DNA from 4 places in the Nonomuraea sp. NPDC051298 genome. Region 4 is predicted to be linked to each of the others. Evidence: riboswitches for the same ligand, from Rfam matches in the RefSeq annotation. Region 4 holds a riboswitch; each other region holds the start of a gene.
The links. Region 4 has a riboswitch for cyclic di-AMP ahead of ACZ6S0_RS17975 (C40 family peptidase). Riboswitches for the same ligand answer to the same signal wherever they lie in the genome.
Positions count from the first base shown of each region.

Region 1 (5,635 bases), 200 kb from region 4:
CTGTCCGCACAGCAGGTCGAGAATCCGCCCCGCCAGCCCCTGCCCGCGCGCGTGCGGGGCGACCGCCAGTTCGTCCACCTCCAGCGCGCCGACGAGAAGCTCGGCCGTCCGGCCGGGGCCGAGTGCCGCGAGCACCTTGCCGTAGGCGCGCCCGGTGGGGAACGGCGAGGCGGTCGGCCACGCCGTACCGAAGCCGCAGGGTTGACCGCCCTCGGTGGCCAGGATCGCCCGGAACCCCGGCCTTGCTGTGTCGGCGGTGAGCCGGTCGCGGAAGGCGACGACCGCGTCCTCGCTCTCATGCCACGGCGGGCCGGTGAACGCCGCACGGTAGACGCTCACCAGCTCGGCCCGTCGTGCGAGCGTCTGCGGGCCGGTCAGCGGATCGAGTCTCATGCCGGCGCCGGCACCTTCCCGATGCCCAGCGTGCTGGTCATCGGCAGCAGGCCGGACTCGAAGACGGCGCCCAGCAACGGGAGGTTGAGCTGGGCCAGCCGTTCGGCGCGCTCGGCGCCCAGCGCCCGCCACGGACCGGCGGCGAGGTGGTCGGTCATCCGCTCCACCTGGTCGCGCAGGTCCCGCCCGCGCTCGGTGGCCTGCCCGTCGGCATCGACCAGCCCGCGGCGAGCCAGCCGGTCGTGCGCCGCGGCCCACTCCTGCTCGTCCCAGCCGCGTCCGGCGAAGTTCGCCACGGGAGCCGCGCCGATCGCGGCGAAGGAGACCAGCGCCTCGCAGCCGTCGAGGTCGGCGGCCCTCAGCGCCGTCAGGTGCCCGTCGCCTCGATGCTCGCGCAGCACCGTGTACGCCTGCCAGAGCACGAGATGCGGCTCGTCGGGCCAGGGCAGGTCGAGGTTGGCGGCGGCCAGCGGCCGGTGCTCCACGCTCACGCTCTCCGCCGCCCGCCTGGCCAGCTCCGCCGCCTCGGCGACGTCAGGACCGTCGAGCCGGTCGCCGAGCAGGGCGCGACAGGTACGGTCGACCGCGCGCATCCGGGCGTCCAGGACCTTCTCGGGGGCGGCCGTCGCCCAGATCGCCGGAACGTACCCGGCGACCATGGCCGGGCTGAAGCTGTAGGCGGTGGCGGTGACCAGCCGCGGACCGGCGGCCCCCAGTGTCGCCCAGCGCCAGGCGAAGTAGCTCGGCCACCTCGACCCGACGTCGTGACCGAGTCGCGCCGCCTCCTCGAACGCCTGGGGCGAGAAGTACAGCATCGCGTGCACCGGCTCGATCTGGTGCCACATCCTACGAGAGAGGCCCGCGTGTTCCGACATCAATACCTCACTGTCTAGATAAACTACGCCAGTGACGGTAGACCCATGGCGCATCACTGGTCAATCGCAAATAGACAGTTATGTCGAGCGGCATGTGCAGCGCGCCGTCCTTCTGGTGAACGAGTTGGCCGTCGACCGGGCGTACGGGCGGCGGGTCGCGCCGCCGACCACGGGGCCCGACCGCCGGGCGGCGATCCAGGAGGCGCTCGCGGCGGCCGGGTCGGCACGGAGCGAGTCGCTCACCCCCGCCGACGCCGAGGTGCTCGCGGCCGTCGCGGCTCAGCTACGACCCGCCTTCGGCGCGGGAGAGCGGGCCGAGTCCGTGATCGAAGGTCTCAATCGGCTGCTCGTGCGGCATGCGGCCGTCCCCAACCTGCACGGCCGACCGGACGGGCCCCCCGTCCTGGCCTTCCATCGCGCGGACGCGAGCCTGGTCGACGCCTGGGTCGCGGACGCGGCCACCGCCCTGGCCATGGTGATCGGAGTCGGTCAGGGGGCGAGACTCCGGTCCTGCGAGGCCGCGAACTGCGAGCGGGTCTTCCTCGACAGCACGCGCAACGCCTCCCGCAGGTTCTGTGGCCTGTCGTGCCAGAATCGCGCCAAGGCGAGCGCCTACCGCCTTCGCCGCGCGGCGAAGGCCGACTGAGTCGCGACTGCCCTGACCCCCGTCCGCACAGGCGCCGCGCGGCAAAGGTGTGGAGTAAGGCGCCGTCGGCGGGGCTACTGGTGGTCTTTGAGGTCGGCCAGGGTTTCCTCGGCCCACCGGATGCCGGTGCGGGCCTGGGCGAGGCCCAGGTCGAGGGCGTACCGGCCGAAGCGGTCGCGCGGCTCGCAGTCCAGCGTCTCCAGCCGCGCCTCGAACTCCGCCTTGATCCGCTCGACCACCCCGACCGCCTGGTCCCGCGCCATCAGCGGCAGCAGGAACGCCTGAAGCGCGATCTCGCTGCGGACCGCCCTCGCGGGCGCGTGCTCGACCATCCACGTACGCAACTCGTGCTCACCCTCGGCGGTGACCGTGTAGATCTTGCGCCCTCTCGCCCCCTCCGCCTCGACCGCCACGAGCCCGTCGGCGGCCATCTTCACCAGCTCCGGATAGATCTGCGTGTGCCCGGCCTGCCAGACGTGGTTGAGCGAGCGCTCGAACTTCTTGGCCAGGTCATAGCCGCTCGCGGGGCCGACGGCCGAGAGCAGCCCGAGCAGGGCGATCCGTAGGGACATGCCCGCCAGCATATCGAAAAGTTGACATGTCAAGACTTACCTATCACTCTTCACAGGTGAAAACTGACAGCAAGGGCAATGGCCTCATCTTGCTCGCCGTGCTCGGCGGGATGTTCCTGGCGATGCTGGACCAGACGATCGTGGGCACGGCGCTGCCGCGCATCACGTCCGAACTGGCCCGTCCACGGTCTGGCGGCCGCGCACGCCTCCGCGGCCGCGGTGGTCATCCCCGCGCTCGGGGTGGCGGGCGCGGTGATCGCCCTGGTGGCGCTGGTGGCGCTGCCGAACAACCGGCTGCGTACGCCCGCCACGCCACACTCCAAGGTCGAGGCCGGTTTCGCGTCGTGAGCGGTGCCGTGCGAAGCTGTGACTTGTCCCCAATACCTTGGAGGTCCTCATGGCGGATACACCGGAGCCGGAAGTCAGCGAAACTCCCGAGGACGAGATGAAGCGCAAGTTCCGCGAGGCGCTGGAGCGCAAGCGCGGCCAGCACGCGGGCTCGGGCGCGGGTGGCAGGGGCGGCGACCCATCGAAGATCCACGGGGCGCACGGTCCGGCTGCGAGTAAAAGATCATTCAGGCGCAAGAGCGGCGGCTGAGGCTGGAGTTCTCCGGGGGTACGGGATGCCGTGCCCCCTTTTTCTTCCCGGTCAAAGGTAGATCTTTTGTCCGATTCATGATGAAACGTTGGCAATGTCCGGTTCCGTCATTACAGTAATCGCCATTACCAGCCGGTGACCTAGTCCTTACCCAGAAGGGCAGCCGGCCGGCGCCGAATCCCGAACCCCCTCGGGAGCCGGGGAACCACCTCTTGGGGCGAATCCGGCCTGTGCCGGTAGGGCATCTCCACGCCCGAACCCGTCAGCTAACCCGGTAGGCGTGATGGAGAGGACATACCCCATGCACCAGCGCGTCGTACCCCCAGACCGCTTGCTGACGGCCGCCAACTGAACGGCCCCCTTCCTCAGGTACGCATCGTGCGCTCCGCGTAGTCAACGCCCAGCGCTGTGCCCCGCTGTGCCGTTTTGCGGGCGCAACCTCCCTGTCCCCCCGTGAAGGGTGTTGCTGTTCCATGATTGCCTGTTTTGGTCTGCGTTCCCTCGCCATCCTCACCGCCATCGCAGTCGGCGCGCTCGTCCTGGTCGGCACCGCCGCCCACGCCGACTCGGCCGACAACGAGAAGATCCTGCTCAAAGGGTCGACCACGGCCTCGTACTTCTGGGACGACTCCTCCGGCCGCGCCGGCGACACGGGCCTGCCCGCCAGCGGCAAACCCATGCAGAAGGGCCTGGCCGCGAGCCCGAGCTGGCCGCTCCTGACCGAGGGCTACGTGGTCTACAAGGGCAAGAAGGCGCCCTTCTTCGTGGGCGACCGCGGGCCGGGCGAACCGTCGAACCGCGGGATCATGCTGGACCTCGACGCCAAGACGTTCGCCGACCTGACCGGCGGCAGCTTCAACGCCGACACCCTCGGCGTGGACGGCGTCGGCGGCCAGGGCCACATCGAGCTCGACTACGTGATCACCAAGTGGGGCGACGGGGTGGGCAAGAAGAACCACCCGGTGCCGTTCTCGACCGGCGCCTGGTCCGAGCGCGACAACAACCCGGCCACCCCTCCGGCCGACCAGGAGCCCCCGGCGGTCGACGGCGACGCGGCCGGTGACGGGGTGGAGAACCAGGGCGGTTCCGTGAGCACCGTGCTGGTGGCCGGCACCCTGACCGCCGCGGGCGCCGCGCTGCTCGGCAGCGACCGCCTCCGTCCCCTCCTCGTGCGCTGAGACTCCTCCCATCGTGAGCGCGGGCCCTGCTTTACGCCGCCCGAACCAGAATGACATTCTGGTCTCCGTGACGAACCGCGTAGCCGCGAACGGCATCGACCTCGCCTACGAGAGCTTCGGCTCTCCAGAAGGACGCCCGCTGCTCCTGATCATGGGCCTCGGCGCCCAGCTCATCCAGTGGGACGAAGCGCTCTGCGAACTCCTGGTGGAGCAGGGACACCACGTCGTGCGGTTCGACAACCGCGACGCGGGCCTGTCCACGCACCTCCACGACCTGGGCGTCCCCTCGGCGGGGGCGCCCGCGCCGTACCTGCTGGACGACCTGGCCGACGACACCGCCGCGCTCATGGACGCCCTCGGCCTGCCCGCCGCCCACGTGGTCGGGGCCTCGATGGGCGGCATGGTCGCCCAGACGCTGGCCATCCGGCACCCCGGGCGGGTGCTGACCCTGACCTCGATCATGTCCACGCCCGGCCCCTCCGTGGCCCCGCCCACCGAGGCCGCGGCGGCCGTCCTGATGAGCCGGCCGCCCGCCGATCGCGCGGCGGTGCTGGAGCAGGCCGTACGCACCTGGTCGACGATCGGCTCACCCGGCTACGAGCTGGACCGGGAGAAGATCGTCGCGCGGGCCGGGCTGGCCTACGACCGTTGCTTCGACCCGGCGGGGACGGCGCGGCAACTGGCCGCCATCATGGCCTCGGGCGACCGTACGGAGCTGCTGGCCGGGGTACGGGTGCCCACGCTCGTGCTGCACGGGGAGGCCGACCCGCTCGTCCCGCCGGCCGGCGGCCGGGCCACGGCGGCGGCGATCCCGGGGGCGCGGCTGGTGACGTACCCGGGGATGGGGCACGACCTGCCGCCGGCCCTGTGGCCCGCCATCGTCGCCGAGATCACCAAGCTGACCTCCGCCTGACCCGGCGCCCTCCCCAGCCGGGCTACGGGGCGGGCTCGTCGGGCAGCAGCGCCTGCTCGTCGCGCTTGTGCACCAGGATGTTGCCCACGTACGACGTCACCGCCGTGGTCAGCCCGACGTCGGAGCCCGCCTGCTCCGACAGGTACCAGCGGTGGTCGAGGATCTCGTGGAAGAGCTGCGCGGGCTCCAGCTTGCCGCGCAGCTCGACGGGGATGGCCTCGACCGTCGGCTGGAACACCTCCGCCAGCCACCGGTGCGCCACGATGGCCTCGTCCTCGTGGCGCAGCCCCTTGGCCACCCGGAACCCGTCGAGATCGTTGAGCAGCCGCCGGGCCTGGTTCTCCTCGACGTCGAGACCGGTCAGCCGGAGCAGCCGCCGCTGGTGGTGGCCGGCGTCCACGACCTTGGGCCGGACGATCAGCCGTCCGGTGCCGACCTTGCGCCGGACCATCATCTCGGC
Region 1 covers NZ_JBVJIM010000005.1:419,744-425,378, forward strand. Annotated here, with positions in the region: gene ACZ6S0_RS18940 (GNAT family N-acetyltransferase) at 1-393, opposite strand, end outside; gene ACZ6S0_RS18945 (SCO6745 family protein) at 390-1,268, opposite strand; gene ACZ6S0_RS18950 (CGNR zinc finger domain-containing protein) at 1,384-1,914, shown strand; gene ACZ6S0_RS18955 (PadR family transcriptional regulator) at 1,989-2,486, opposite strand; gene ACZ6S0_RS18960 (hypothetical protein) at 2,706-2,834, shown strand; gene ACZ6S0_RS18965 (DUF5302 domain-containing protein) at 2,884-3,084, shown strand; cyclic di-AMP (ydaO/yuaA leader) riboswitch at 3,246-3,380, shown strand; gene ACZ6S0_RS18970 (hypothetical protein) at 3,558-4,262, shown strand; gene ACZ6S0_RS18975 (alpha/beta fold hydrolase) at 4,330-5,175, shown strand; gene ACZ6S0_RS18980 (DUF4032 domain-containing protein) at 5,198-5,635, opposite strand, start outside.
Region 1: another riboswitch for cyclic di-AMP. It lies ahead of ACZ6S0_RS18970 (hypothetical protein); the one in region 4 lies ahead of ACZ6S0_RS17975 (C40 family peptidase).

Region 2 (5,635 bases), on a different contig from region 4:
CGTCTGCACGGACTTGGTCTCCGCCTTGCCGGTCGCCCAGCCGGGCAGCCGGTTCAGGCCGAAGGTGTACTGGGAGCCGTCGGGCGTGGTGACCCGCCAGTACTCGCCGTTGTTGTCGCCGTTCGTCGCGCCGGTCAGCGCCTCGATCCTGGTGCCGTCGTCGCGCTTGGGCCGCCACTGCTTCGTGGTGGCGTCCTTGACCAGCTCGACCGACGAACTGCCCAGCGACAGAACCGCGTTGTCCTGGTCCCAGCACAGATCGCCGGTCTTCTTACCGTCGATCATGCACGACTTGTAACGACGCTCGACGAAGCCGCCGGGACCGAGTTCGAAGCCCTCACCCGCCCAGGACGCCTGGTTGTTGGTGGAGGCGGTGCGCCCGTCCACGCTCTGCGAGGAGTAGCCGAGCGAGATCTGCGGCTCGTCCCCGCCCAGCGACGGCGGGGTACGCAGGTCGTAACCCCAGGTGAAGTCACCCGACTGGGTGCCCACGCTCCAGTCGGCGGAGGCGGCCAGCGAGGTGGCCGAGTGGTCGCCTGACTGGCCGGAGGCGGCGGCCGTCACCGCGTAGACCGCGCCGGTCTCGAACTCCGCGGTCAGCGTACCGGCCTGGGGATCGTTCCTGCCGGCGACCGGCTCGGGTTGCGGGCAGGCCGCGGTGGCGGTGGCCGCCTTCAGGCCGCACTCGGCCAGCTTGACCAGCCGCAGCCGAGCCCCGTAGTCGCCGCCGTAGGCGTACCGGAAGCCGGAGTAATCGATCTCCAGCCGGGTCTGCCCGGCGGCCTTGGCCGCGGGCACGCCCTGACCAGGAGAGACGCGCAGCGCCAGGCCGAGCAGGTCGGTGTCGAGCAACTCCACCGTGACCGGCTCCACCTCGGCAGCGGCCGCGGTCTTGGCCTGTTGCGGAGCCAGGCGGACCGGGAAATCGGCCGCGAGGGTCTTGGCGGCGCTCCCGCCGAGCTCCGCCTTCTGCGGCTTCGGCCAGGTGACGCCCGGCGGTGCGCTCCATGCCTGCTTGGCAATCGGATTCTCGAGCGGCGCCTTGACGGGCACCTGCCCGCCCGTGACCGGCGTCTCCTTCTGCACGGACGGGGCCGGACGGGGAGCCGCATAGGCGGGCACGGCGTACGCCATCTCCACCAGCAGGACGACGGCGAGAACCGGAGCCAGCCTGCGCGGCCAGCGCGATTCACGCTTGACGCCTTCGAAACGATTCCAGGAGGCGTCCGGGTGAACGGGATCGGGAGGTGTCGGCTGAAGGCCGTTCCATCGGGACTCGGGCAGGTCTAACTCACTGGGCAGATCCATGAACCTTCTCCAGAGGGCTGCCGGTCGGGACGTACGGGGGCGGGGCCTCACCCGTTTCGAACAGGAGCTGGCGCGTGAGGCGATGAGCCCTCGAGCGTGTCCGCGATCACAGATTGGTGATCGGATCGTCGCGCTCGTCCGGCCGTAGGTCCAGACTTCTGCGCATTCTGCTCACCCGCTTCTCGGCGGCAGAGGCGGCCCCTACGCGGTCGAGGGGCGGCAGGCGGCGGCGCGGTCCTCGAGGAGGGCGCGTTCGCGGGAGTTGCGGGTCAGGCCCGCCGCCCGCTCGAACTCCGCCCGCGCCTCCTCCGTGCGGCCCAGCTTGGCCAGCAGGTCCCCGCGTACGCTCGGCAGCAGGTGGTAGCCCTTGAGCGACGGCTCGTCCACGATCTGGTCGAGCAGCTCCAGCCCGGCCGCCGGCCCGTAGGCCATCGACAGCGCCACGGCCCGGTTGAGCTCCACCACGGGCGAGCGCGACAGGCGGGCCAGCGACTCGTACAGGCTCGCGATGCGCCCCCAGTCGGTGTCCTCCGGGTCGACGGCGCGGGCGTGGCAGGCGGCGATGGCGGCCTGCAGCGCGTACGGGCCGGGCGTGCCCGACAGCGACTCGGCGAGGTCGAGCGCGGCCAGACCACGGCCGATGAGGAGCCGGTCCCAGCGGGCGCGGTTCTGCTCCAGCAGCAGGATCGGCTCGCCCGACGGCCCCACCCGGGCGGCCGACCTGGACGCCTGGATCTCCATGAGCGCGACCAGGCCGTGCACCTCGGGCTCCTTGGGCATGAGACCGGACAGCACGCGGCCGAGCCGCAGCGCGTCCTCGCACAGCGCGGGACGCATCCAGTCGTCGCCGGCCGTGGCCGAGTAGCCCTCGTTGAAGATCAGGTAGATGACCTCCAGCACGGACGACAGGCGGCCCGCCAACTCCGCCCCCTGGGGCACCTCGAACGGGATCCCCTTGTCGGCCAGCGTGCGCTTGGCGCGGACGACGCGCTGCGCCACGGTGGACTCCGAGACCAGGAACGCCCGCGCGATCTCGTCGGTCGTCAGGCCGCCGAGCACGCGCAGGGTCAGCGCCACCCGCGCCTCCATCGACAGGGCGGGGTGGCAGGCCGTGAACACCAGCCGCAGCAGGTCGTCCTCGATCTCGTCGACCTCGGGAAGCTCGTCCTCCAGGTCGATGCGGTGGCCGAGTTCGACGAGGTTGCGCTGGAGGCGTTCGTTCCTGCGGATGAGGTCGATGGCGCGGCGTTTGGAGACCGTCATCAGCCAGGCGCCGGGGTTGCGCGGCACGCCGGACTCCGGCCACTGCTCCAGCGCGGCGACCAGGGCGTCCTGTGCCAGCTCCTCGGCGAGGCCGACGTCGCGCACCAGCCCGGCGAGCCCGGCGATGAGCCGGGCCGCCTCGATCCGCCAGACCGCCTCGATGGCGCGATGGGTGTCGGAAGCCGTCACCGGCCCATGAGACCAGCCCCGCCCCTCCCGCCGCAACCCGAGCCGGTGGGACGGGTCACGCGTCGGGGGTGTCCACGCCCAGGCGCTCGCGCAGCGCCTCCTCGCGCTCGCGCTCGTCCGCGGGCATCGAGTCGTCCGGTACGTCCGAGGCGTCGAACACCTGCCACACGTCCAGCCCCACCCCCTCGTGCCCCGGCGGCACCGGCACGCGCAGGGCCCACTCGACGGCCTCCTCCCGCGACTTGACCTGGATCAGCCAGAACCCGGCGATCAGCTCCTTGGCCTCCGTGAACGGCCCGTCGATCACGCTGGCCCGGCCCCCGCTGTAGGCGATCTGCGCGCCGTGCGAGCTGGGGTAGAGCCCCTCGGCCGCGAGCAGCACCCCGGCCTTGGCCAGGGACTCGTTGTAGGCGTGCATGTTGTCCACCAGCTCCTGGCTGGGCAGCGTCCCGGCCTCTGTCTCGGCGTTGGCCTTGCCCACGATCATGAACTTCATCGGTGTCGTCTCCTTCGGGGCGTGGCGGCCTCGGTGGCCGTCCTCGTCGACGCGTCGAACGGCCGGGCCGCGGATCGACACTACGCCGTCGTGGGGTCGTGGGGTCGTGGGGTCGTGGGGTCGTGGGGTCGTGGCGTCGTGTGCGCGGGAACGCGCCGAGCGCGCGGCCCCGGGATGGGGCCGCGCGCTCGGCGGAGGGGGTGGGGGGAGGCGGGTCAGACGGCGTAGTCGGGGTAGCCGTAGCCGACGACCTGCGACTTCGGACGGACGCGCTCCTCCACCTTGCCGTTGCCGGTGTTGCCCTCGACGGTGGAGATGGTGCCGTCCTGGTTGTCCTTCAGCACGAAGCCGACGTGCTCGATGTCGCTCAGCGCCTTGCTGCCGCCCCAGGAGAAGAACACCACGGCGCCGGGCTTCGGGACGGTGCCGAAGCGGTTGTTGGCCGCGAACCACTTGGCGTGGGTCACGGTGTAGGCGTCCCAGCCGATCTGCTGGCGGGCGCCGGTCTGGTCGCCGACCCAGGAGACGAACATCGCGCACCAGGCGGCGTTCAGGTACGCGGCGCGGTTGCCGCCGTCACGGGCGATGGTCTCGGCGGCTCGCTGCGAGGCGGCGTACCACTGCTGGTACTTGGTGCCGCCGCCGTAGGAGTTCTCGGAGGTGCCGATCTGGGACTTGGCCAGGGCCAGGACCTGCTCGGCGGTGACGTTGACCTTGTTCTCGCTCGCCGCGCCGTCCTTATGGGCGGCGACGGCGGCGTCCGGGTGCCTGGCTCCGGTGGCCGCGGCGACGCCGATCGCGGAGTCGGCGCTGGCCGTGACGGCGTGGGAGCCGAGGGCCGTGGCGATGACGGTCGCGCCGACGAAGGTGCTGACGAGGGCGCGGACCAGAGGGCTCTTCGAGGTATCGGTAATACGGTGCTTGGCCATCGAGGGGGTTACTCCTTGCTTCCATGCCGCTTACCGGGTTAGCTGACGGGTTCGGACGTGGAAGCTGCCCTACGGCACCGAAGTGCCGATTCACCCCAAGGAACGTGGGTCCCCGGTTCCGCCCGCAGGCGGATTCAGCGGTCACAGGACGATCCTGTGATCTGTCGTGCGATGGTCGACACAGCCGGACAAACCGGTCATATGCCTCAAGTAGTCATCTAAGGTAATACATGAGGCAAGGGGATGACAAACCCCTAAACGCGATGTCAGTCCAGTTGTCTCCGCGCGGCGGCCAGAAGCCCCATCATGGCAAGGGATTCGTCGAGGGGCATGATCGAGGATTCGGTCTTTCCCTCGGCCACCGCGGCGCGGACCTCGCGCAGCTCACCGGCGTATCCGTTGTCGGCGGGATCGAGCACCAGCTCCTCCGGCTCCATGCCGGGCCCGGTGAGCAGGATCCGCTCCGGCGCCCAGAACGGCGCCGCGAGGTCCGCTCGCATCGATGTCCCGACAACGCCGGCCTGGTTCGGGTAATTCCCCAGCAGCGACGACGCCACGAGCGCGTGCCGCCCTCCGGGGTAGAGCAGGAGCCCGGCCACCTCCGCGTCCACCCCGGTCGGGGCCAGCGAGCCGGTGACGCGCAGCTCGGAGGGCGCGCCCAGGAGCAACTGGGCCAGGCCGAACGGGTAGATCCCCAGGTCGAGGAGGGAGCCGCCGCCCAGCTCCGGCGCCCACAGCCGGTGCGCGGGGTCGTACGGCGCGGCGAACCCGAACGTGGCCTGCACCGACCGGATCTCGCCGAAGCGCGGGTCGGCCGCGATCCGCTGGATGAGGGGGTTGAACCTCATCCACATCGCCTCCATCAGGAACACGCCCGCCTCGCGCGCCAGGCGTACCATCTTCGCCGCGTCGTCCACGGTCGCGGCCAGCGGCTTCTCGCACAGCACGGCCTTGCCCGCGGCGATGGCCGCCTCGGCCACCTCCAGGTGCTGCGCGTGCGGCGTGGCCACGTAGACGGCGTCCACGGCCGGGTCGGCGCACAGCTCGGCGTAGGAGCCGTACGCCGACTCCGCGCCCAGTGTCGAGGCCAGGTCCTGCGCCCTGGTCAGGTCTCTGGATCCGACGGCGGCCACCCGCATACCGGGCTCCGCCACGATCGCCGTGCCCACCCTGCGGGCGATGGCTCCGGTCGCGGCTATTCCCCATGTGAAATCTCGCACGCGGGAGATCGTATATGGAAGGTAAAAAATCAGGTAAAAGAGGTGCTCGTTACTAAGAAATGCTGTCAAATGACACATCGGTCACAGGGGTCACTCACATCATGTTGAACGTCTCCGGATCCGGCCCCAGTCGCAGCCCCTTGTTCAGCGCGCCGATGGCCGCAATGTCCTCGGCGTCGAGAATGAAGTCGAAGACGTCGATGTTCTCGGCGATCCGCGTGGGCGTCACC
Region 2 covers NZ_JBVJIM010000011.1:314,574-320,208, reverse strand. Annotated here, with positions in the region: gene ACZ6S0_RS29875 (RHS repeat-associated core domain-containing protein) at 1-1,308, opposite strand, end outside; gene ACZ6S0_RS29870 (RNA polymerase sigma factor) at 1,510-2,760, opposite strand; gene ACZ6S0_RS29865 (YciI family protein) at 2,816-3,256, opposite strand; gene ACZ6S0_RS29860 (CHAP domain-containing protein) at 3,472-4,185, opposite strand; cyclic di-AMP (ydaO/yuaA leader) riboswitch at 4,198-4,335, opposite strand; gene ACZ6S0_RS29855 (Gfo/Idh/MocA family protein) at 4,452-5,405, opposite strand; gene ACZ6S0_RS29850 (aldo/keto reductase) at 5,500-5,635, opposite strand, start outside.
Region 2: another riboswitch for cyclic di-AMP. It lies ahead of ACZ6S0_RS29860 (CHAP domain-containing protein); the one in region 4 lies ahead of ACZ6S0_RS17975 (C40 family peptidase).

Region 3 (5,635 bases), on a different contig from region 4:
GCTGATCGATACGGGCTGATCGGTACGGCGTGAAGCTCCCAACGTCCCTCGCCAAGAGGGTCAGTGCAAGCGCGCCGCACGACCTAACATTCCCCAACAATTCCGTGTCATAATTTGGTGGAATCTGTTGGAAGGAGTGGGCGTGCTCGCACAGCAGCGTCAGCAGACGATTCTCGAACGCGTGCGCAGCCACGGCGGCGTCCGGGTGGCCGACCTCGTACGCGAGCTGGGCGTCTCCGACATGACCATCCGCCGCGACCTCGAGGTGCTGGCCGAGCGCGGGCTGCTGGAGAAGGTGCACGGCGGCGCGACCGCCCTGGGCCCCGGCTCGACCGAGGAGCCCGGCTTCACCGCCAAGTCCGCCCGCCAGCAGCAGGAGAAGGAGGCCATCGCGCGGCACGCGGCCAGGCTCGTCCGGCCGGGCACCGCCGTGGCGCTGTCGGCCGGCACCACCACGTGGGCGCTGGCCCACCACCTGGTCGCCGTGCCCGAGCTGACCGTGATCACCAATTCGATCCCGGTCGCCGAGGTCTTCCACCGCAACCCGCGCGCCGACCGCACCGTCGTGCTGACCGGCGGCGTGCGTACGCCGTCCGACGCCCTGGTGGGCCCGGTCGCCGTGGCCGCGATCCGCCGCCTGCACGTGGACACGCTCTTCCTGGGCGTGCACGGGATGAGCGTGCGGGCCGGGTTCACCACGCCCAACCTGCTGGAGTCGGAGACCGACAGAGAGCTGGTCACGGCGGCGAGCCGGCTGGTCGTCCCGGCCGACCACACCAAGTGGAACACGGTGGGCATCAGCACCATCGCCGAGCTGAGCGAGGCCGACGTGGTCATCAGCGACGCCGGGCTGCCCGAGGAAGCACGTACCGAGCTGGCCGAACGGGCCGGAGAACTGATCATCGCGGAGGGCTCGCCGTGAAGCGCACCATCACCCACCTGGCCGACGGCCGGGAGCTGATCTATTTCGACCGGCGCGACGACGCCGACCGGAGCGCGATCGACCGGCGCACGCTCGATCCCCGGCCGGTCGCCTCCGAACTGCGCTACGACCCGCTGACCGAGGAGTGGATCGCGATCGCCGGGCACCGGCAGACGCGTACGTTCCTGCCGAGCGGTGGCACGGCCGAGTGCCCGCTGTGCCCGTCGTCGCCCACGCGGCCGTCGGAGATCCCGGCGTACGACTACGACGTGGTGGTCTTCGAGAACCGGTTCCCCTCCTTCTCCGGAAATTTCGGGGCCTATGGGGAGGCGGGCGGGCTGAGCGAGGTCCGTCCGGGGGTGGGGCGGTGCGAGGTGGTGTGCTTCACCTCCGACCACTCCTCCTCCTTCTCCAGGCTCTCCGACGCCCAGGTGGCGCTGGTCATGGAGGCGTGGGCCGACCGTACGGCCGAGTTGTCCGGGATCGACGGCGTGGAGCAGGTGTTCTGCTTCGAGAACCGGGGTGAGGAGATCGGCATCACGCTGGCCCACCCGCACGGCCAGATCTACGCCTACCCGTACGTCACGCCCAGGACCAGGCTGCACCTCGGCGCGGCGGCGCGGCACCGGGGGCCGGGCAACCTGTTCGCCGACGTGCTGGCCGCCGAGCGCACGGCGGGGACGCGGGTGGTGGCCGCCAACGAGCTGTGGACGGCCTTCGTGCCGGCCGCCGCGCGGTGGCCGTTCGAGGTGCATCTCTATCCGCACCGGCAGGTGCCCGACCTCGCGGCGCTCACCGAGCAGGAGCGGGCGGCGTTCGCGCCGCTGTACACCTCGGTGCTGCGGGCGTTCGACGGGCTGTTCGGGGTGGTGATGCCGTACGTCTCGGCCTGGCACCAGGCGCCCGTGCGTACCGGCAGGGAGCTGGCCTATCTGCACCTGGAGCTGTTCAGCATCCGGCGGGCGGCCGGCAAGCTGAAGTACCTCGCCGGGTCGGAGTCGGCGATGGGGGCGTTCGTCAACGACGTGCTGCCGGAGGAGGCCGCACGCATGCTCCGATCACAAGTAGATCACTAATAGATTTCTACTTAAGGTCGCATTACCGGTGATCTACCACTAATATCCCGATATGCACCGGCCGTAACAGCCGTTGCGTGCCTAATCCCGGGCGCCGTGCCCGGGAGCCGGGGACCCAATCACACCCGGGGTGAATCCGCTCAGGCGGTAGGGAAACGCAGCTCCCATACCCGAACCCGTCAGCTAACCCGGCCGGCAGAGGGAGAGGAAACATCCACGTGGCGGCTTCGTCCCCCGCGAGTCTTGCCATCGGTCTCATCAGCGCCATCGCCGTCGCCGCCCTCCCCGCGGCCCCGGCCTCGGCGTCCACCTCACCGTCGATCAGGGTGTCGGCCGCCCCCAAGCCGACGGAGGCCCAGCTCCGCGCCCAGCTCAAGGAGCTGAACGCCAAGGTCGACAAGCTCATCGAGAAGTACAACCTCAAACGCGTCGAGCTGGCCAAGGCGCAGGAGGCCGCCAAGACGGCCCAGGCCAAGGCGGCGGCCGCCGAGCAGGCCGTGACCACGGCCGAGCAGCGGGTCGCCGAGATCGCGCGCCTGCGCTACCAGACCGGCGACCTGTCGCTGACCTCTTTCATGCTCCCGACCGACGCTGCCAGCGCGGCCCTGCTCGAACAGCTCACCGCCGAGCAGCAGGCGGTCGTGGACAGCGTGGCCAAGGCCCGCGACGAGAAGAAGAGAGCCAGCGAGGAGGCCGCCGCGCTGGCCTCGCGGATCAAGTCCGACACGGCCGAGGTGGCCGGCCAGCGCGACGAGGCCGAGGACGTCATCAAGGACATCAGGAAGAAGCTGGAGGACCTGGTGCCGTACGGGACCGGGCGCAACTCCGACGGCTCCTGGGCGCCCGAGCTGCCGAACGGGTCCGACAACATCACCGCGCGGACCCGGCTGATGAAGGAGCAGCTCGACAAGAACTTCGCGCTGCCGTTCGCGGTGGGGTGCTTCCGCTCGGGCTCGAGCGGCGAGCACCCGCTCGGCCGCGCCTGCGACTTCATGATGAGCACGGGCGGCTCGATGCCCAGCGACGCCAACAACGCGCTCGGCGACCGGATCGCCGAGTGGGCGCTGAAGAACAAGGACAAACTCGGCGTCAAGTACGTGATCTGGCGGCAGCGGATCAACCAGGGCTCCGGCTGGAGCACGATGTCCGACCGCGGCAGCATCACCGAGAACCACTACGACCACGTGCACATCTCGATGTACTGATCGCGGCCTGCGACAGGGAGGTCAGGGCAGGCGTTCGACGAGCGACTTGGGTGCGATGTGGCGGTAGGCGTCGGTGACGAGCTCCGCCACCTCGTCCCAGTCGATCAGCGGGACGTCGAGGTAGACCCCCAGCCACCCCCGGTGCCCCACGTACGGCGGGCGGAAGAACCGCTCGGGCGCCTCCGCCACCAGCTCCTCCTGCACCCCGGCGGGCGCGGCGCACCAGAAGGCCAGGCGGTCGTCGTGATGGTGGTCGGCGAACATCACGAACGTCTTCTTCCCCCGGACGAACCACGTCGGCTCCCCATGGGAGAGCCGTTCGGTGGTCTCCGGCAGGGCCAGGCAGAGGGCCCGAAGCCGGTCGACGGTGTCCACGGCGGCCTCAGTTCGTCAGCGTGAGCGGGTTGACCAGGTCGGCGTAGACGAGCAGGCCCGCCATGATCATCATCACGATCGCGATCGCGTACGTCAGCGGCAGCACCTTGGCGATGTCCACGTAGCCGGGCTCGGGCCGCCGCATGACCTTGGCGTAGGCCCGCTTGATGCCCTCCCAGAGCCCTCCGGCGATGTGACCGCCGTCGAGGGGCAGCAGCGGGATGAGGTTGAACATGCCGATCGCCAGGTTGAAGCCGGCCAGCAGATTGACGAAGATGGCGATCTTCTTCTCGGTGGACAGGTCGGAGGCGAGGATCTCACCGCCCATGCGACCCGCCCCGACCACGCCGACCGGGCCCTCGGGGTCGCGTTCGTCACCGGAGAAGGCCGCGTGCCAGACGCCGACCATCTTCTCCGGCAGGTTGAGCAGCGAGGCCGCCACCCGGCCCGTCAGCTCGCCCATGTAGCCGACGACCTGGCCGATGCTCTGCCTCTCCATGACCTCGGTGGGCAGCACGCCGAGGAAGCCCACGTTCTTGTCGATCTTGCTGGGGTCTTCGGCGTTGGGCCGGTCCTGGACGATGAGCGTGACGTCGAGGGTCATCGGCTTGTCGTCGCGGACGATGCCGACCTGCACCGCGCCGGCGCCGTGGGAGCGGATGAGGCGGGTGGCCTGGTCCCAGGAGCCGATCTGCTGGCCGTTGAAGGAGACAATGCGGTCGCCGGGCTTCATGCCCGCCTGGGCGGCCGGCGTGGGCCTGTCGGCGGCGGTGCACTGCGTACGCTGCTCGGAGATCGGGATCACGCACGTGTTGGTGTCGGGCGAGACGATCGGGGCCCAGGTGGGCAGGCCGATGCCGACCAGCAGGATGCTGAAGAAGACGAAGGCGAGCACGAAGTTCATCGCCGGGCCGCCCGACATGATGATGACCTTCTGCCACCACTTCTTGCGGTAGAAGACCCGGTCTTCGTCGCCCGGCCGCACCTCTTCCTGCGCGGCATCGCGGGCCGACTCGATGAGCCCCTGGAACGGGCCGGTGGCATTGCTCCTGAGCTTGGTGGGGTCGTCGCCCGGGCGCGGCGGCAGCATCCCGATCATGCGGATGTAGCCGCCGAACGGGATCCACTTGATGCCGTACTCCGTCTCGCCCTTACGCCGTGACCAGGCCGTCGAGCCGAAACCCACCATGTACTGGGTCACCCTGACCCCGAAGATCTTGGCCGGCACCAGGTGGCCGAGCTCGTGCAGCGCGATGGAGAACATCAGCCCGAGCAGGAAGAGGATGATCCCCACGACGTAGAGCCAGTTCATCTAGGCGCGCTCCAGGGCAGACGGCAGGGCAGACGAAAGGTCCGACAGCCCCAGAGTAGTCGAACTCGGCACGCCCCATGGCGTACCACTTTTGACGAGCATTGACAGCCCGCGATCAGCCGATCACCCTAAGAAACGACGGAGGGGGACGTCTTGATCCGCATTCTGATCGCCGAACACCTGCCCTTGGTCCGCCGCGGCCTGCTCGCCACCCTCGGAGCCGAACCCGACTTCCGGGTCGTCGCCGAGGCCGGGCGCTCGGAGGAGGTGGTGCGCGCGGCGGTCGCCGCCGCCGCCGACGTGGCGGTGGTCGATCTCGACCTGCCCGGCAGGCCGGCGGCGGCCGAGGTGGCCGCGCACGTGCCCCGGTGCGGGGTGCTGATCCTGTCGGCCGCGCCCAACCCGGCCCAGGTGCGCCAGGCGCTGGCCGGTCCCGCGCTGGGCTTCATGAGCCTGTGCGTGGCCCCGGAGCGGCTGGCCGAAGGGGTGCGCCAGGTCGCCGCCGGGCGCCGGGCCATCGAGTCGGAGCTGGCCGTGGCCGCGCTCCAGTGCGCGACCAACCCGCTGACCAGGCGGGAGCTCGACGTGCTGCGGATCGCGGCGGGCGGTGCGCGTTCGACGGAGATCGCCGACGAGCTGTTCCTGTCGGTCGGCACCGTACGCAACCACCTGTCGCGGATCATGTGCAAGACGGGGGCGCGCAACCGGCTCGACGCCGTACGCATCGCCAGCGACTCCGGCTGGC
Region 3 covers NZ_JBVJIM010000052.1:14,961-20,595, forward strand. Annotated here, with positions in the region: gene ACZ6S0_RS52370 (DeoR/GlpR family DNA-binding transcription regulator) at 143-922, shown strand; gene galT (galactose-1-phosphate uridylyltransferase) at 919-1,998, shown strand; cyclic di-AMP (ydaO/yuaA leader) riboswitch at 2,067-2,210, shown strand; gene ACZ6S0_RS52380 (coiled-coil domain-containing protein) at 2,217-3,203, shown strand; gene ACZ6S0_RS52385 (MmcQ/YjbR family DNA-binding protein) at 3,225-3,578, opposite strand; gene ACZ6S0_RS52390 (M50 family metallopeptidase) at 3,586-4,890, opposite strand; gene ACZ6S0_RS52395 (response regulator transcription factor) at 5,044-5,635, shown strand, end outside.
Region 3: another riboswitch for cyclic di-AMP. It lies ahead of ACZ6S0_RS52380 (coiled-coil domain-containing protein); the one in region 4 lies ahead of ACZ6S0_RS17975 (C40 family peptidase).

Region 4 (5,635 bases):
GAGCCGCTGAGCTGGCGATACGCCTTCAGACCCTCGAACAGCTCCTGCGCGTAGTGGAAGACCGACGTGGCGGGGTCGAGGGAGAGCGGCCCGTAGGGCATGAGCCGGGCGTCGTGCCACCCCCGGTCCTCGGTGTAGTCGATCGAGATCATGTGATCCGTGAAGGTCTGCCCGAAACCGGGGTCCGCCAGTACCTGCTCGCGCTCGGCCGCGGTGCGAGCGTTGGCGGATAGCTGCACGTCGATGCTGAGCTTCTGAGCGATGGTCATGACGGCGGTCCTTCTCTCTGCGATCTACCGAAATCTACCGGAATCTGCCCGTTGTCTGCGGATCTGTGAACCTTCGACGGCGGGCAGCCCTGCCCCGGAGGGCGTCCGTACTTCCTATTGTCTCGCTATATGGGATGACAAGCGGCCGATGGGGAGGTCGCCCGCGAAAAGCCGGCGAAAGGCCGCCTGAGCTGGGAACACGCAAAAGCGCCCGGCAGTCCTCCTCGGACCGCCAGGCGCGTTTCGGGGCTAGGCGGTCCTAGCCGGATACTCGCGCGGTGATGTCGTCGCCGATCTCGCGGGTGGATCGACCGGCCGGCCCGGCGGGTCGCTCGGCGAGGTCGGCGGCGACCGCCTGCTCGACCCTGGCCGCCTCGGCGTGCAGGCCGAGGTGGTCGAGGAGCATGGCGACGGACAGGACGGTCGCGGTGGGGTCGGCCTTGCCCTGGCCGGCGATGTCGGGCGCGCTGCCGTGCACCGGCTCGAACATGCTGGGCGAGGTGCGCTCGGGGTTGACGTTGCCGCTGGCCGCCAGGCCGATGCCGCCCGCGATGGCCGCGCCGAGGTCGGTGATGATGTCGCCGAACAGGTTGTCGGTGACGACCACGTCGAAGCGCTCGGGCTGGGTGACGAAGAACATCGAGGCCGCGTCGACGTGGCAGTAGTCGGTGGTGACCTCGGGATATTCGGCGGCCACCCGGTCGACCGTGCGCTGCCACAGGTCGCCGGCGAAGGTGAGCACGTTCGTCTTGTGGACGAGGGTCAGCTTTTTGCGCGGGCGCGACCGGGCCTTCTCGAAGGCGTAACGCACCACGCGCTCGACGCCGTAGGCGGTGTTGAGCGACTCCTGGGTGGCGATCTCGTGCGGCGTGCCGCGACGCATCGCGCCGCCGGTGCCGGCGTAGAGGCCCTCGGTGCCCTCACGGACGACGATCATGTCGATGTCGCCGGGCGTGGCGCCGGCCAGCGGGGTCCGCACCCCGGGGAAGAGCTTGACCGGCCGCAGGTTGACGTAGTGGTCGAACGCGAACCGCAGCCGCAGCAGCAGGTCACGCTCGAGGACGCCCGGCGGCACACTGGGGTCGCCCACGGCGCCGAGCAGGATCGCGTCGTAGCCGCGCAGCTCGTCGAGCACCGCGTCGGGGAGGGTCTCGCCGGTGCGGTGATAGCGTGCGGCCCCCAGGTCGTAGTGCGTGGCCTCGATCTTCGTGCCCACGGCTTCCAGGACCTTGAGCCCTTCGGCGACGACCTCGGCGCCGATGCCATCCCCGGGGATGACGGCCAGGCGGATGTTACGCGACTCCATGGCGGTACCTTACCGGCTCGTCTCGTCTGACGAACACTCCATCTCATTTTCTGGACGCCCGATTTTGGGGGGTTTACGACTGCTTGACCGTTTCGTTAGTGTTTGTCGGGCCTAATTCACGCAGCCGCTGCGTGGAGCCGGGGACCCACTTGAGCCCCAGGGGCGAATCGGCACCGCCGTAGGGCTGTCTTCCAGGCCCGAGCCCGTCAGCTAACCCGGCCGGCCTCATGGAAGGACAGTGCTCTGTCTCGTATCGCCATCGTCCTGGCGGCGGGAGCCGCCGGACTCATCCTGGCCACCCCCGCGGCACAGGCCGCCACCACGGCCCAGGACGACACCGCCACTCAGGCCGACGCAGCTCAGGCCGACACCGCAGGCCAGGCCCGCACCACGGGTGACGCCCACTCCGCGGCTCAGGCCCGCACGGCCAAGGCCCACACGACGGCCAAAGCCGACACCGACGACGACCCCACCACCCTGACCGTCAACGACATCAAGCGCATCCGGGCGCAGAGCGCGCCGAAGCCCGCCTGGAAGACGGCACTCAAGTTCGCCATGGACAGGCGCGGCATCCCGTACGTGTGGGGCGGCACCAGCGACAGCGGCTACGACTGCTCGGGGCTCATGCTCAGGGCGTACGAGGCGGCCGGCATCGAACTGCCGCGCACCACCAACGAGCAGTACGCGGCCTTCTCCAGGAAGATCTCCTGGGACCAGCTCAAGCCCGGCGACCTGGTGTTCTTCAGCGACCTGGGCCACGTCGGGATGATCTCCAAGCCCGGCTACATGGTGCACTCGCCGCACTCGGGCGACGTGGTGAAGGAGGAGAAGCTCTCGGACTGGCGCAGAACCGCGTTCGTGGGCGCGGTCCGGCCGGACCCCAAGGGGGTGCGCCTCTGGGCGAAGGTGGTCGAAGAGCGCACGACCCCCGCCGACGCCATCGTCACGGCCACCCTCTGACGGGCCGCCGGCGCGGAAAGCCACGGGCGGCCCCGTGCGCGGACGGGGCCGCCCGTGCTCCCTCACCCCTGGCCAGGCCGTCGATCAAAGCCCCGGCGCGGATGCGATCACTCCCGGTCAGGGCACGATCGGGCTCGCGATCTTCTCCACGAAGCACGGGTTGGGGTAGTGCTCGTCGAAGTGCTTGTGCTGACCGTAGAACCAGCCGTTGATCTCGACCCGGACGGGGTCGAAGATCCGCGGGCAGGGCACGTCGGGCCGGAACCTGATCCGCTCCAGGTCACCGCCGATGCGGCGGAGCCGGTCGCAGGCGGCGAACGGGTCGGGGTGCGTCCCGTCGTCGGGGTGGCACGTCAGGACCCAGCGCTCGGTGGTGCCCGCGGGCAGGTTGTGCTTGACGATGTGCAGCTCGGCCGCCTGCGCGTGGGCGGGGGTGACGAACAGGGCCGCGCCGGCCACGACGGGCAGGGCGACTGCGGCGGCGCGCCGGATCAGGGCAGCGTACATGGGGAACCTCCACCTCGAACGAATACGCAGCGCGACGCTATCAGCACTCTGCGTATCCGTGGAGGGAGGTGTCGGTACCCCTGTCACCGGCCTGACGTGCGGACATGCCGCCGCGTCACCAGGAGCGGCACGGACGGGGCAGGGCCCTACCGGCTGGAGTTCTGGGGGGCGCCGCCGTTGTCGCGACGGTCCAGCGCGATCTGCACGGCCTCGGCCGCCTCGTCGTCGTGGTCTTCGGCACGGTTCCAGGCATACATCTCGTACATGTGACTCATCTCTTCTCGCGGACGCGTTCCAAAGGAGGGGAAGCCGGACTCCGGTCGCGAATCCGACCGGGCCTGATCTCGCGGACCGGGCGTAGGACTCACTGGGGGACTTACTGGCCGACACAGGCGCCGATCTCCGCGGCGAGCCGTCGACCTGCCCTAACAGGCCCCGCCGCGGCAGGTAATGAGTACGAGTACCTGGCGCATCACTGCCACAGTACCCGAGGCATCTCGTTGGATGTCCTAGTATCTCGCATGCTGAGACGCCGAAAGGGCCGCCACCCGGGATCGGGTGACGGCCCTGACAGGACGGAAGAGCAGGAGGTCAGTCCTCCAGGTCCACCGAGCGGCCGCTCTCGGCGCCGATCTCGGTCACGATCTGCTCGACGATGTCGGCGGGGATCGCGGAGTCGACGGTCAGCGCGATGAGCGCCTTGCCGCCCTTGACGTCCCGGGCCACCTGCATCGACGCGATGTTGATGCCGTGCTCCCCGAGCAGCCGGCCGACCACGCCGACGATGCCGGGACGGTCGGTGTAGGTGAGGAAGCACAGGTGGGCCGTCGGCTCGATCTCCATCTCGTAGCCGTTGACCTCGACGATCTTCGTGATCTGGCGGGGCCCGGAGAGCGTGCCGGACACCGAGACCGTACGCCCGTCGGCGAGCACGCCGCGCACGGTCACCACGTTGCGCCAGTCGGGGCTCTCGGAGCTGGTCACCAGCTCGACCGTGATGCCGCGGTCCTTGGCCAGCAGCGGCGCGTTGACGTAGGTGACCTGCTCCTCCACCACGTCGGCGAACACGCCCTTGAGCGCGGCCAGCTCGATCACCCGTACGTCCTGGGCGGCGATCTCACCGCGCACCTCGACGTCGAGCTTGGTGGCCACCTCGCCGGCCAGCGCGGTGAAGACCCGGCCGAGCTTCTCGGCCAGCGGCAGGCCCGGCTTGACGTCCTCGGCCACGGCGCCGCCCTCGACGTTGACCGCGTCGGGCACGAACTCGCCCGCCAGCGCCAGCTTCACGCTCCGCGCGACCTGGGTGCCGGCCTTCTCCTGGGCCTCGTGCGTGGAGGCGCCCAGGTGCGGCGTGACGACGACCTGGTCCAGCTCGAACAGCGGGCTGTCGGTGCACGGCTCCTTGGAGAACACGTCGAGGCCGGCTCCCGCGACCCGGCCCTCCTTGATCGCCGCATACAGGGCGCCCTCGTCGACGATGCCGCCGCGGGCGACGTTGACGATGCGCACGCTCGGCTTGACCTGGTGCAGCTCCCTGTCGCCGATGAGCCCGATCGTCTCCTTGGACTTGGGCAGGTGCACGGTGATGAAGTCGGCCTGCTTGAGCACCTCTTCGAGGGCGAGCAGCTTGACGCCCATCTGCGCGGCGCGGGCCGGCGGCAGGTAGGGGTCGTACGCGATCAGCTCGACGCCGAACGGCGCCAGCCGCTGGGCCACGAGCTGGCCGATCTTGCCCAGGCCGAGGATGCCGATGACCTTCTCGTCCAGCTCGACACCGGTGTACTTGGAACGCTTCCACTCGCCGTTCTTCAGCGCGGCGTGCGCCTGGGCCGTGTTGCGCGCGCTGGCCAGGATGAGGGCGATGGTCTGCTCGGCGGCGCTGGTGATGTTGGAGGTCGGCGCGTTGACGACCATGACACCGGCCTTGGTGGCCGCGTCGACGTCGACGTTGTCGAGGCCGACGCCGGCGCGGGCGACGACGCGCAGCTTGGGCGCCGCGGCGATGGCCTCGGCGTCGACCTGCGTGGCCGAGCGGACGATCAGCGCGTCCACACCGGCGAGTGCGGGCAGGAACTGGGAACGGTCTGCGCCGTCGGTGTGGCGGACCTCGAAATCAGCGCCGAGTACGGCGAGGCCAGCCTCGGACAGCTCCTCTGCGACCAGAACGACGGGCTTGTTCACTGGTGTGGATCCTTATTGGGCACGGCGGGCATGGGGGGACACGTCCACGGATCCCCCCGGCGGTCCCACAGAGTCTATCCACCGCTTGTGAACGCGTTCACGAGAGACCCACGAAGTGAGACGAGGATCGCGGTACCCACCGCGCCACAAAGTCATCCACGTAGGGCCCATCTTTGTCTTGATCGGGAGATTTATTCACCATTAGCCTGATAAGCCGTGGCCGACTACCTATGGTTCGTCCTATGAGCATCGGGAATCCTGCGCTTGCCGACGTGCTCGCTCAGCATGGCACTCCGCACCGCCTGCTGAGCGCACTTGCCGACGGTGGAGTCCTGGTGGCAGTGCGAACAGATCGTTCCGTCGTCCTGGGCACGACCCAGGTCGGCGACCGTGTCCTGCTCGGGTACACCAG
Region 4 covers NZ_JBVJIM010000005.1:220,017-225,651, reverse strand. Annotated here, with positions in the region: gene ACZ6S0_RS17990 (branched-chain amino acid aminotransferase) at 1-269, opposite strand, end outside; gene ACZ6S0_RS17985 (3-isopropylmalate dehydrogenase) at 529-1,575, opposite strand; cyclic di-AMP (ydaO/yuaA leader) riboswitch at 1,674-1,815, shown strand; gene ACZ6S0_RS17980 (hypothetical protein) at 1,989-2,132, opposite strand; gene ACZ6S0_RS17975 (C40 family peptidase) at 2,131-2,535, shown strand; gene ACZ6S0_RS17970 (SSI family serine proteinase inhibitor) at 2,653-3,042, opposite strand; gene serA (phosphoglycerate dehydrogenase) at 3,634-5,223, opposite strand; gene ACZ6S0_RS17960 (hypothetical protein) at 5,466-5,635, shown strand, end outside.